DNA from 2 places in the Erwinia sp. TECH1 genome. Region 2 is predicted to be linked to the other one. Evidence: predicted binding sites of a transcription regulator. Region 2 holds the regulator's gene; the other holds the start of a gene.
The links. The regulator ArgR, encoded in region 2, controls arginine synthesis, uptake and breakdown. The targets are predictions, from matches to a motif close to ANTGAATAAAAATACANT.

Region 1: a site for ArgR is predicted at 2,669-2,686, ahead of argC (N-acetyl-gamma-glutamyl-phosphate reductase). Genes of this name have one in related genera too.

The regions. Positions count from the first base shown of each region.
Region 1 is NZ_JBSRZK010000001.1:16,033-20,456, forward strand. Features, by position in the region: gene ACVWZ0_RS00070 (argininosuccinate synthase) at 1-746, opposite strand, end outside; gene argB (acetylglutamate kinase) at 766-1,542, opposite strand; gene argC (N-acetyl-gamma-glutamyl-phosphate reductase) at 1,558-2,562, opposite strand; gene argE (acetylornithine deacetylase) at 2,734-3,885, shown strand; gene ppc (phosphoenolpyruvate carboxylase) at 4,123-4,424, shown strand, end outside.
Region 2 is NZ_JBSRZK010000001.1:4,271,116-4,275,539, forward strand. Features, by position in the region: gene degS (outer membrane-stress sensor serine endopeptidase DegS) at 1-814, shown strand, start outside; gene mdh (malate dehydrogenase) at 850-1,785, opposite strand; gene argR (transcriptional regulator ArgR) at 2,202-2,672, shown strand; gene yhcN (peroxide/acid stress response protein YhcN) at 3,083-3,346, shown strand; gene yhcN (peroxide/acid stress response protein YhcN) at 3,431-3,700, shown strand; gene yhcN (peroxide/acid stress response protein YhcN) at 3,793-4,050, shown strand; gene ACVWZ0_RS20045 (barstar family protein) at 4,123-4,392, opposite strand.

The DNA of each region.
Region 1 (4,424 bases), 4.3 Mb from region 2:
TTTTCCAGGCAGCCGAACGGGCTTAGCGCTTCGCCGTTTACGGCAACCACGCGGCCTTTCTCCACGGATACCGTCACCTGCTCAGGCTGGTCCGGCGCTTCCAGCGGATCGACAGTCCAGACCCAGCAGTCTTTGTTTGGCGCATTCCACGGGCTTTCCAGCACGCCGCCTTCGGTAGAGATATGCCAGGCGTTTTCATCACGGCTGTAGATTTTTTCCAGCGACGCGGTGGTCGGGATGTTGCGCTCTTTCAGATAGTCGAGCAGCGCCTCACGGGAACGCAGGTTCCACTCGCGCCATGGCGCAACCACTTTCAGCTGTGGGGCCAGCGCGGTGTAGGTGGTTTCGAAACGCACCTGGTCGTTGCCTTTACCGGTTGCGCCGTGGCACAGCGCATCCGCGCCGACTTTCAGCGCCAGCTCAACCTGCGCTTTGGCGATAATAGGGCGCGCCATCGACGTGCCCAGCAGATAAGTACCTTCATACAGCGCGCCGGTTTGCAGCACGGGATAGACGTAATCGCTGATGAATTCTTCACGCAGATCCACTACGTGGCATTCGGAAGCGCCGGACTGCAACGCTTTCTGCTCAACGCCTTCCAGATCGCCACGCTCCTGGCCGATATCGGCCACGAAGGCGACCACTTCACAGCCGCCGTAGTTCTCTTTCAGCCACGGAATAATCGCGGAGGTATCCAGACCGCCAGAGTAAGCCAGAACGATTTTTTTGATGCTTTTATCTTGCATTGTCATTTCCTTGAACCGGTTAAGCGAGGATCCGGGTGCCAATCGACACGCCGTTAAATAGGGTTGGTAGCTGTTCGGCATGACGCCAGCTGGCGATATCGACCGGACGGCCCAGCGTGCGGGCGGCATCCAGCGCGGCGTTGACTTTAACAATCATGCCGTCGGTAATGATGCCCTGGGCGATCAGCTGTTCCGCCAGCGCCGTCGTCATCTCTTCGATGCGCTGGCCTTTGCCGTCCAGAATGCCGCTGACGTCGGAGAGCAGCACCAGATCGGCACCCAGCGTCGAGGCCAGCGCGGTGGCGGCCTGGTCGGCGTTGACGTTCATCAGCTTGCCGTCTTCGGTGATGCCGATAGAGCTGATCACCGGCAGGTAGCCTGCTTCCAGCAGCGTAGTAATGAGTTTGGGATTGCCCGGCGTCGCCTGGCCCACGTGGCCCAGCTCTTCATCAAAAGCCGCCACGTTGACGCTGCCACCGTCGCCCAGGCACAGGCCAACGGCATCAATACCGTGTTTTTTCGACCAGGCCAGCAGCGTTTTATTGGCGGTGCCCGCCAGCGCGCCGGTAATGATGTCGATCTGATCGGCTGGCGTGACGCGCAGGCCGTTTTTCTTTTTCACCGGCAGCGCCAGCTTCTTCATCAGCTCGTCGACCAGGCAGCCGCCGCCGTGAACGATCAGCAGCGGGCGCTGATGGGTTTCGCGGTACGCCACCAGTGCGTCAAACAGGCGCGCCAGCGCCTCTTCGCTATCCAGCAACACGCCGCCGAGTTTAATAATTAAAGGATTGGTCATGGGCTTTCTCACTGATTAAATAAGCGACTGCGTTTCCGGGAAGCCGAAACGAATATTCATACACTGCACCGCCTGCGACGACGCGCCTTTCAGCAGGTTATCTTCCGCTGAGACGATAATCGCGTGCTCGCCCTGCACGGCAAAGCCGATATCGCAGAACGGCAGGCCGACCACGCCTTTGATCGACGGCACGCCTTTATCATAGACACGCACCAGCGGCTTATCGTGATAGGCGTTATGGAACGCTTCCGCCACGTCTTCACGCGTTACGCCCGCCTTCAGCCGACAGGTGGTGGTGGCCAGGATGCCGCGCGGGAAGTTGCCCAGGTGCGGCGTGAAGATCACCGGCACGCCAAGATGCGCGGCGATTTCCGGCTGGTGACGATGGGTGAAAATGCCATAAGGCTGCAGGCTGACCTCGCAGAAACTGGTGGTCACGGACGCTTTGCGTCCTGCGCCGCTGACGCCGCTGGTGGCGTTGATCACCGGCCACTGCGCTTCGTTCAGCAGATCCGCCGCAATCAGTGGCTTCAGCGCCAGCTGCGCGGCGGTCGGATAGCAGCCCGGCACGGCAATCAGCTGCGCTTCTTTTAGCTGGCTCTGCTGCCATTCGGCCAGGCCATACACGGCCTTTGCCAGCCACGCTTTATGCTGATGCGGGAAGCCGTAATAGTCGGTGAAGAAGCTCTCTTCGTTGACGCGGAACGCGGCTGACAGATCGAACACCACGCAGCCGGCGGCCAGGAATTCAGGCGCCAGGTCATGACTGACTTCGTGCGCCGTCGCCAGAAACACCACGTCCACTTTGTCGGCGAACTCTGCCGCGCTTGTCAGCGGCTGCAGCGGCATGTCCAGGATGCCTTTCAGCTGCGGATGCAGATCGGAAAGCAATTTTCCGGCGTCAGGGCTTTGCGCTGATACCGCTAAAGCGGTTATGTTCACCTGAGGGTGACGGTTCAGGTAGGTCGCAAGCTCTACGCCAGCATAGCCACTGGCACCAACAATCAGCGTATTTAACATCGGACACCTTATAACGGTCTCGGGTTTCGGGTGACGGCTTCATGCCGTATTCCCACGCGGTTAGCGCCGGTTATGCAGGAAATCTGGTTTCCATCCCCACGCCATTAATGTATTTTTATTCACTATTAATGCATGAATATTGATACTATCCTAACGCAAGGACTGTCAACAGTGAAGACAAAATTACCGCCTTTTATTGAGCTTTACCGTGAGTTGATCGCCACGCCGTCCATCAGCGCCACCGACAGCGCGATGGATCAGAGTAATGAAGCTTTAATCAGTTTGCTGGCAGGCTGGTTCCGCGATATTGGCTTTGAGGTGGAAGTGCAGCCGGTTCCCGGCACGCGCCATAAATTTAATATGCTGGCCCGTACCGGCAGCGGCGCTGGCGGCCTGTTGTTGGCTGGTCACAGCGACACCGTGCCGTTCGACGATGGTCGCTGGACGCGCGATCCCTTTGCGTTAACCGAACACGATAACAAGCTGTATGGCCTGGGCACCGCCGATATGAAAGGCTTCTTCGCCTTTATCCTTGATGCGCTGCGCGATGTTGACGTGAAAAAGCTGGCGAAACCGCTCTACGTGCTGGCGACCGCCGATGAAGAAACCACGATGGCGGGCGCGAAATATTTCTCTGAAAACGCCACAGTGCGGCCCGACTGCGCCATTATCGGCGAGCCTACCTCGCTACAGCCGGTACGGGCGCACAAAGGCCATATGTCGAACGTGATCCGCATTGAAGGCCAGTCGGGCCATTCCAGCGATCCTTCACGCGGGGTCAACGCCATTGAGCTGATGCATGAGTCCATCACGCAGCTGATGGCGCTGCGCGACACGCTGAAAACGCGCTATCGTCACGACGGTTTTGCCATTCCTTATCCCACCATGAACTTTGGCCATATCAGCGGCGGCGATGCGGCAAATCGCATTTGCGCCTGCTGCGATCTGCATATGGATCTGCGGCCGCTGCCGGGCCTGACGCTGAACGAGCTGGAAGGCTTGATTAACGAGGCGCTGGCGCCCGTCAGCGAACGCTGGCCGGGCCGCGTCAACGTCAGCCAGCTGCATCCGCCGATCCCCGGCTATGAATGTCCGGCCGATCATCGGCTGGTCAAAGTGGTGGAAAAGCTGTTGGGCACGGAAACCAGCATCGTGAACTACTGCACCGAAGCGCCGTTTATTCAGGAACTGTGCCCGACGCTGGTGTTAGGGCCAGGTTCGATTAACCAGGCGCACCAGCCGGATGAATATCTTGATACCGCTTTTATTAAACCTACCCGCGAATTGATTACGCAGGTCGTACAGCATTTTTGCAATCACTGAGTGAAAAGCGGGGCATTTAGCCAGTAAAACGGCCTTTTACCCCGGCTTTATCATTTGTTTCTCGATAAGAATAACTTATCTCGCTGCGTCGCTGTTAAATTTCTTAAATTACCGCAAGTTAGCGACAGGTTTGCACACGTTTAAGTCAATTGACGGATGGACGGGAACGTGGCTAGATAAAAGGCAATGTTATACCGGCGACGGTAGAGAGTGATAAAAATAACGGTCAGGGGTCATATGAACGAACAATATTCCGCAATGCGAAGTAATGTCAGTATGCTCGGCAAACTGCTCGGGGATACGATTAAGGATGCGCTTGGCGAGAACATCCTGGATCGGGTGGAAACCATCCGTAAGCTCTCCAAGTCTTCCCGCGCGGGAAACGACGCCCACCGTAAAGAGCTGCTTACCACGCTGCAAAATTTATCCAATGACGAACTGCTGCCGGTGGCGCGCGCCTTCAGCCAGTTTCTGAACCTGACCAACGTCGCCGAGCAGTACCACACCATATCGCCCAAGGGCGAAGGCGCCAATCACCA
Region 2 (4,424 bases):
GATTATGGACGGGCGGGGCTATATCCTGACCAACAAGCATGTGATTAACGATGCCGATCAGATTATCGTCGCGCTGCAGGATGGCCGAATTTTTGAAGCCATGCTGGTAGGCTCGGACAGCCTGACCGATCTGGCCGTGCTGAAGATCACCGCTTCCGGCCTGCCGGTTATTCCTGTTAATCCTAAGCGAGTGGCGCATATCGGCGATCTGGTGATGGCGATAGGCAACCCTTACAACATTGGCCAGACGGTTACGCAGGGCATCATCAGCGCGACCGGCCGCGTAGGCCTCAGCCCTTCCCGCTATCAGAACTTCCTGCAAACCGATGCCTCTATTAATAAAGGCAACTCCGGCGGCGCGCTGATTAACTCACTGGGCGAACTGATGGGCATTAACACGCTGTCGTTCGATAAAAGCAACGATGGCGAAACGCCGGAAGGCATCGGTTTTGCCATCCCTACCGCGCTGGCGGCGAAAATCATGGACAAGCTTATCCGCGACGGCCGCGTTATCCGTGGGTTTATCGGCATCAGCGGACGTGAAATTCCGCAAATGCATGGCCAGAACGGCAGCATCGATCACGTTCAGGGCATTGTGGTGACCAACGTGGCGCAGGGCGGGCCGGCGGCGAAAGCAGGCCTGCAGGTGAACGACGTCATCGTCAGCGTGAACCATAAGCCTGCGGTTTCCGCGCTGGAAACCATGGACCAGGTGGCGGAAATCCGTCCGGGAACGGCGATTGATGTGGATATTTTGCGTAACGATCGCAAGATGACGCTGCAAATTACCGTACTGGAATATCCGGGCAGCTAAACGGCAAGGGCCAGCGAAAGCTGGCCCTGAGTGGCTTACTTCACGAACTCTTCGCCCTGAGCGATATCTTTCTTCAGCGTCTCCAGCATGTTCTGTAGCGCCTGCTCTTCAAACGTACTCAAAGCGCCGATGGGCTTACGCTCCGCAACGCCGTTTTTCCCCAGCAGCAGCGGCTGAGCGAAAAAGCGAGCATGCGCGCCGTCGCCTTCAACGTAGGCGCACTCCACCACGTTGCTTTCACCCTGTAGGGCACGCACCAGCGACAGACCAAATTTCGCTGCGGCCTGGCCCATTGACAGCGTGGCAGACCCGCCGCCGGCTTTTGCCTCAACCACTTCTGTACCCGCGTTCTGGATACGTTTAGTCAGATCGGCCACTTCCTGATCCGTAAAGCTTACGCCCGGCACCTGCGACAGCAGCGGCAGGATAGTGACGCCGGAATGGCCGCCAATCACCGGCACGTTCAGCGCCGCCGGATCTTTGCCCTTCAGCTCGGCGACAAAGGTATTGGAGCGGATAATATCCAGCGTGGTCACGCCGAACAGTTTGTTCTTGTCATAGACGCCCGCTTTTTTCAGCACCTCGGCGGCGATAGCCACGGTGGTGTTAACGGGGTTAGTAATGATGCCGATCAGCGCTTTTGGACAGGTAGCGGCGACCTGCTCAATCAGATTGCGCACGATACCGGCGTTAACATTAAACAGGTCTGCGCGGTCCATACCAGGCTTACGCGCTACGCCTGCGGAGATCAGGACTACGTCAGCGCCCTGCAAGGCTGGCGTCGCGTCTTCACCGCTAAAGCCTTTGATTTTCACCGCAGTAGGGATGTGGCTCAGATCGACAGCCACGCCGGGCGTCACGGGAGCGATATCGTACAGTGAGAGATCTGAACCTGCCGGAAGCTGGGTTTTAAGCAGAAGAGCAAGGGCCTGGCCAATGCCGCCAGCCGCGCCGAGAACTGCAACTTTCATCCTAAACTCCTTATTATTTTGAGGGGGAAGTGCCGTGGAATCATTTGCTTATGAGCATATCTGACCTGCGAGGCCTGAGCGACAGCATTTACCCTCATGCACGACGGCGCATCATACAGGATAAAGCGACAGAGACTGACCGCAATATGCCCGGTAAGGCCATTCGAGGCTGCAGGCAACGCGGTCAACGTTACACTACACCGTTAATACTTAGCCAAACAACATCAATTTTATAACAATCTGTTCACTTATTGTGCGCGACGTCGCGGAATAAGGCGAATTTTTCACGGCCGCGATCTGGCAACGAACGTTAACAGGGTGTAAAAAAGAGGCTTAATTTGCATAAAAATGCAAAAAAGTGCATAATAAGAAGTTATCCCAGCCGGGAATTCTCTTGCGACCTTTAGCGAAAAACTATGCGTAATCCAGCAAAACAAGAAGATCTGATTAAGGCGTTTAAGGCCTTATTAAAAGAAGAAAAATTTAGCTCGCAGGGCGAGATCGTCACTGCGCTCCAGGAACAGGGCTTTGATAATATCAACCAGTCCAAGGTTTCGCGGATGCTGACCCGCTTTGGCGCCGTGCGCACGCGCAACGCCAAAATGGAAATGGTTTACTGTCTGCCTGCCGAGCTGGGCGTGCCGACCACCAGCAGCCCGCTCAAGAATCTGGTGCTTGATATCGATTATAATGACGCGCTGATTGTGATCCATACCAGCCCTGGCGCGGCGCAGCTGATTGCCCGCATGCTGGACTCGCTGGGCAAGCCCGAAGGCATCCTCGGCACCATCGCCGGTGACGACACGATTTTCATTACCCCAGCCCGCCACGTTACCATCAGACACCTGCGTGATTCCGTCCTGAAATTATTCGATCAGGAACTATAAGCCGCCGGTTTTTATGCAGTTCTTTATCGTTTTCCCCGCGCGCCGGCGACCGTTGGCGCGTTGTCTTTTCTCTCTCCACTCCGTTAAAAACAGCATAATACACTGGCTTATTGCGCTGACATCGCCGTTAAACTTTATGGACTCCCGTCTCGCAGTGTGATCTGCCACAAAGAAGCGCACAAATAGTTAAATTGATCTATCTCAATGTTTTTACGCATATTTAACGCAGCCAGAGCAACTTATAAGCGTTTTTTATAACTGAACGTTATTAAAAAGTGGTTAACGGCTTAAATATCGCAACAAAACATTATTAGCCTGCTATTAATATTTTACGTTATCAGATCTATAATCCTTTTCGTGATGTGAATCACACTAACAACACGATAAAAATAATGACGAGGAAAATTTTCATGAACGTAAAAACTACCGTGGCTGCCGCCAGCCTGCTCTCTCTGCTCTCTTTTGGTGCTTTTGCAGCTGAATCTGTTAACGCGGATCAGGCGCAAAACATGCAATCGATCGGCACCGTTAGCGTGAGCGGCGTCAGCGCATCCCCTATGGATATCAATGCCCAGCTGAGCCAGAAAGCCGACGCTCAGGGCGCTAAAGCCTACCGTGTGGTCGAGGCCTATTTAAACGGCAACTATCACGCTACGGCTGAGCTGTACAAATAATCAACCTAACTCTGACGATAACCCCAAGAATAATAAAAGTTTTTTAGCCCTTTCGGTTATCGCCCTACTTCTGGAGCATCTGTTATGAACACGAAATTTACTATCGCTGCACTAAGCCTGGCTTCCGTTCTCTCTTTCGGCGCCAGCGCTGCCAACCTGGTAACCGATCAGCAGGTTGCCAACGAAAATCTGCAGTCTATGGGTACCATCAGCGTTAGCGGCATCGACGGCGCGCCAACCACCATCCGTCAGCAGCTTTCACAGAAAGCCGACGAACAGGGCGCGAAATCGTATCGGGTGATTGAGGCCTACAACAACGGCAACTATCACGCGACCGCAGAACTTTATAAATAAGATGGGCGACGGGCAGGCGTAAAGCCTGCCGCTATATCGACGACCTGACAGGTTTCAGACGCGGGTTGTTGAGGACAATGAGGAAGAAAATCATGAAAACAACTTTAGCCGTATTAAGCCTGCTCTCCGTACTTTCCTTCGGCGCTTCAGCTGCACAGCTGGTTAACGCAGAGCAATCGCAGCATCTACAATCCGCCGGCACCATTTCATTAGGCGGCGTGGCGGGCGCACCGATGGATATTCGTCAGCAGCTGTCGCAGAAAGCGGATGAACAAGGCGCCAGCGCCTATCGCGTTATCGAAGCGCGTAACGACAACACCTGGCACGTCACCGCCGAGCTGTATAAGTAATTCCTCGTCACCGTTACCCTGACGGTTATATGACGAACCTTTTGGCCCCGTTCGCCGGGGCCTTTTTTCGTTTCAGCGCACGTTAAATCGTAGCTGCCCTTCCAGCTCTTCCTCCGCTTCGTCAAACAGCAGGATCAACGCGCCGTAGCGCCGTCTCTGGCCTGTGCCAAGATGCACAAATTCGATCTCCAGCGGTAACGGCAGCGATCTGTCGCTCACCACTTCCCACAGGCTGTCCAAATCGGTAATAAGCCGATCGCCCAGTGAAAAACGATCGCTGAACTGTCGGAAGAAATGCGCCTGATCCACGATTTCATTAAAATCAAAAATTTCTGTTCTCATACTGCCGCTCCACAGGAAAACGGTCGGGCGAC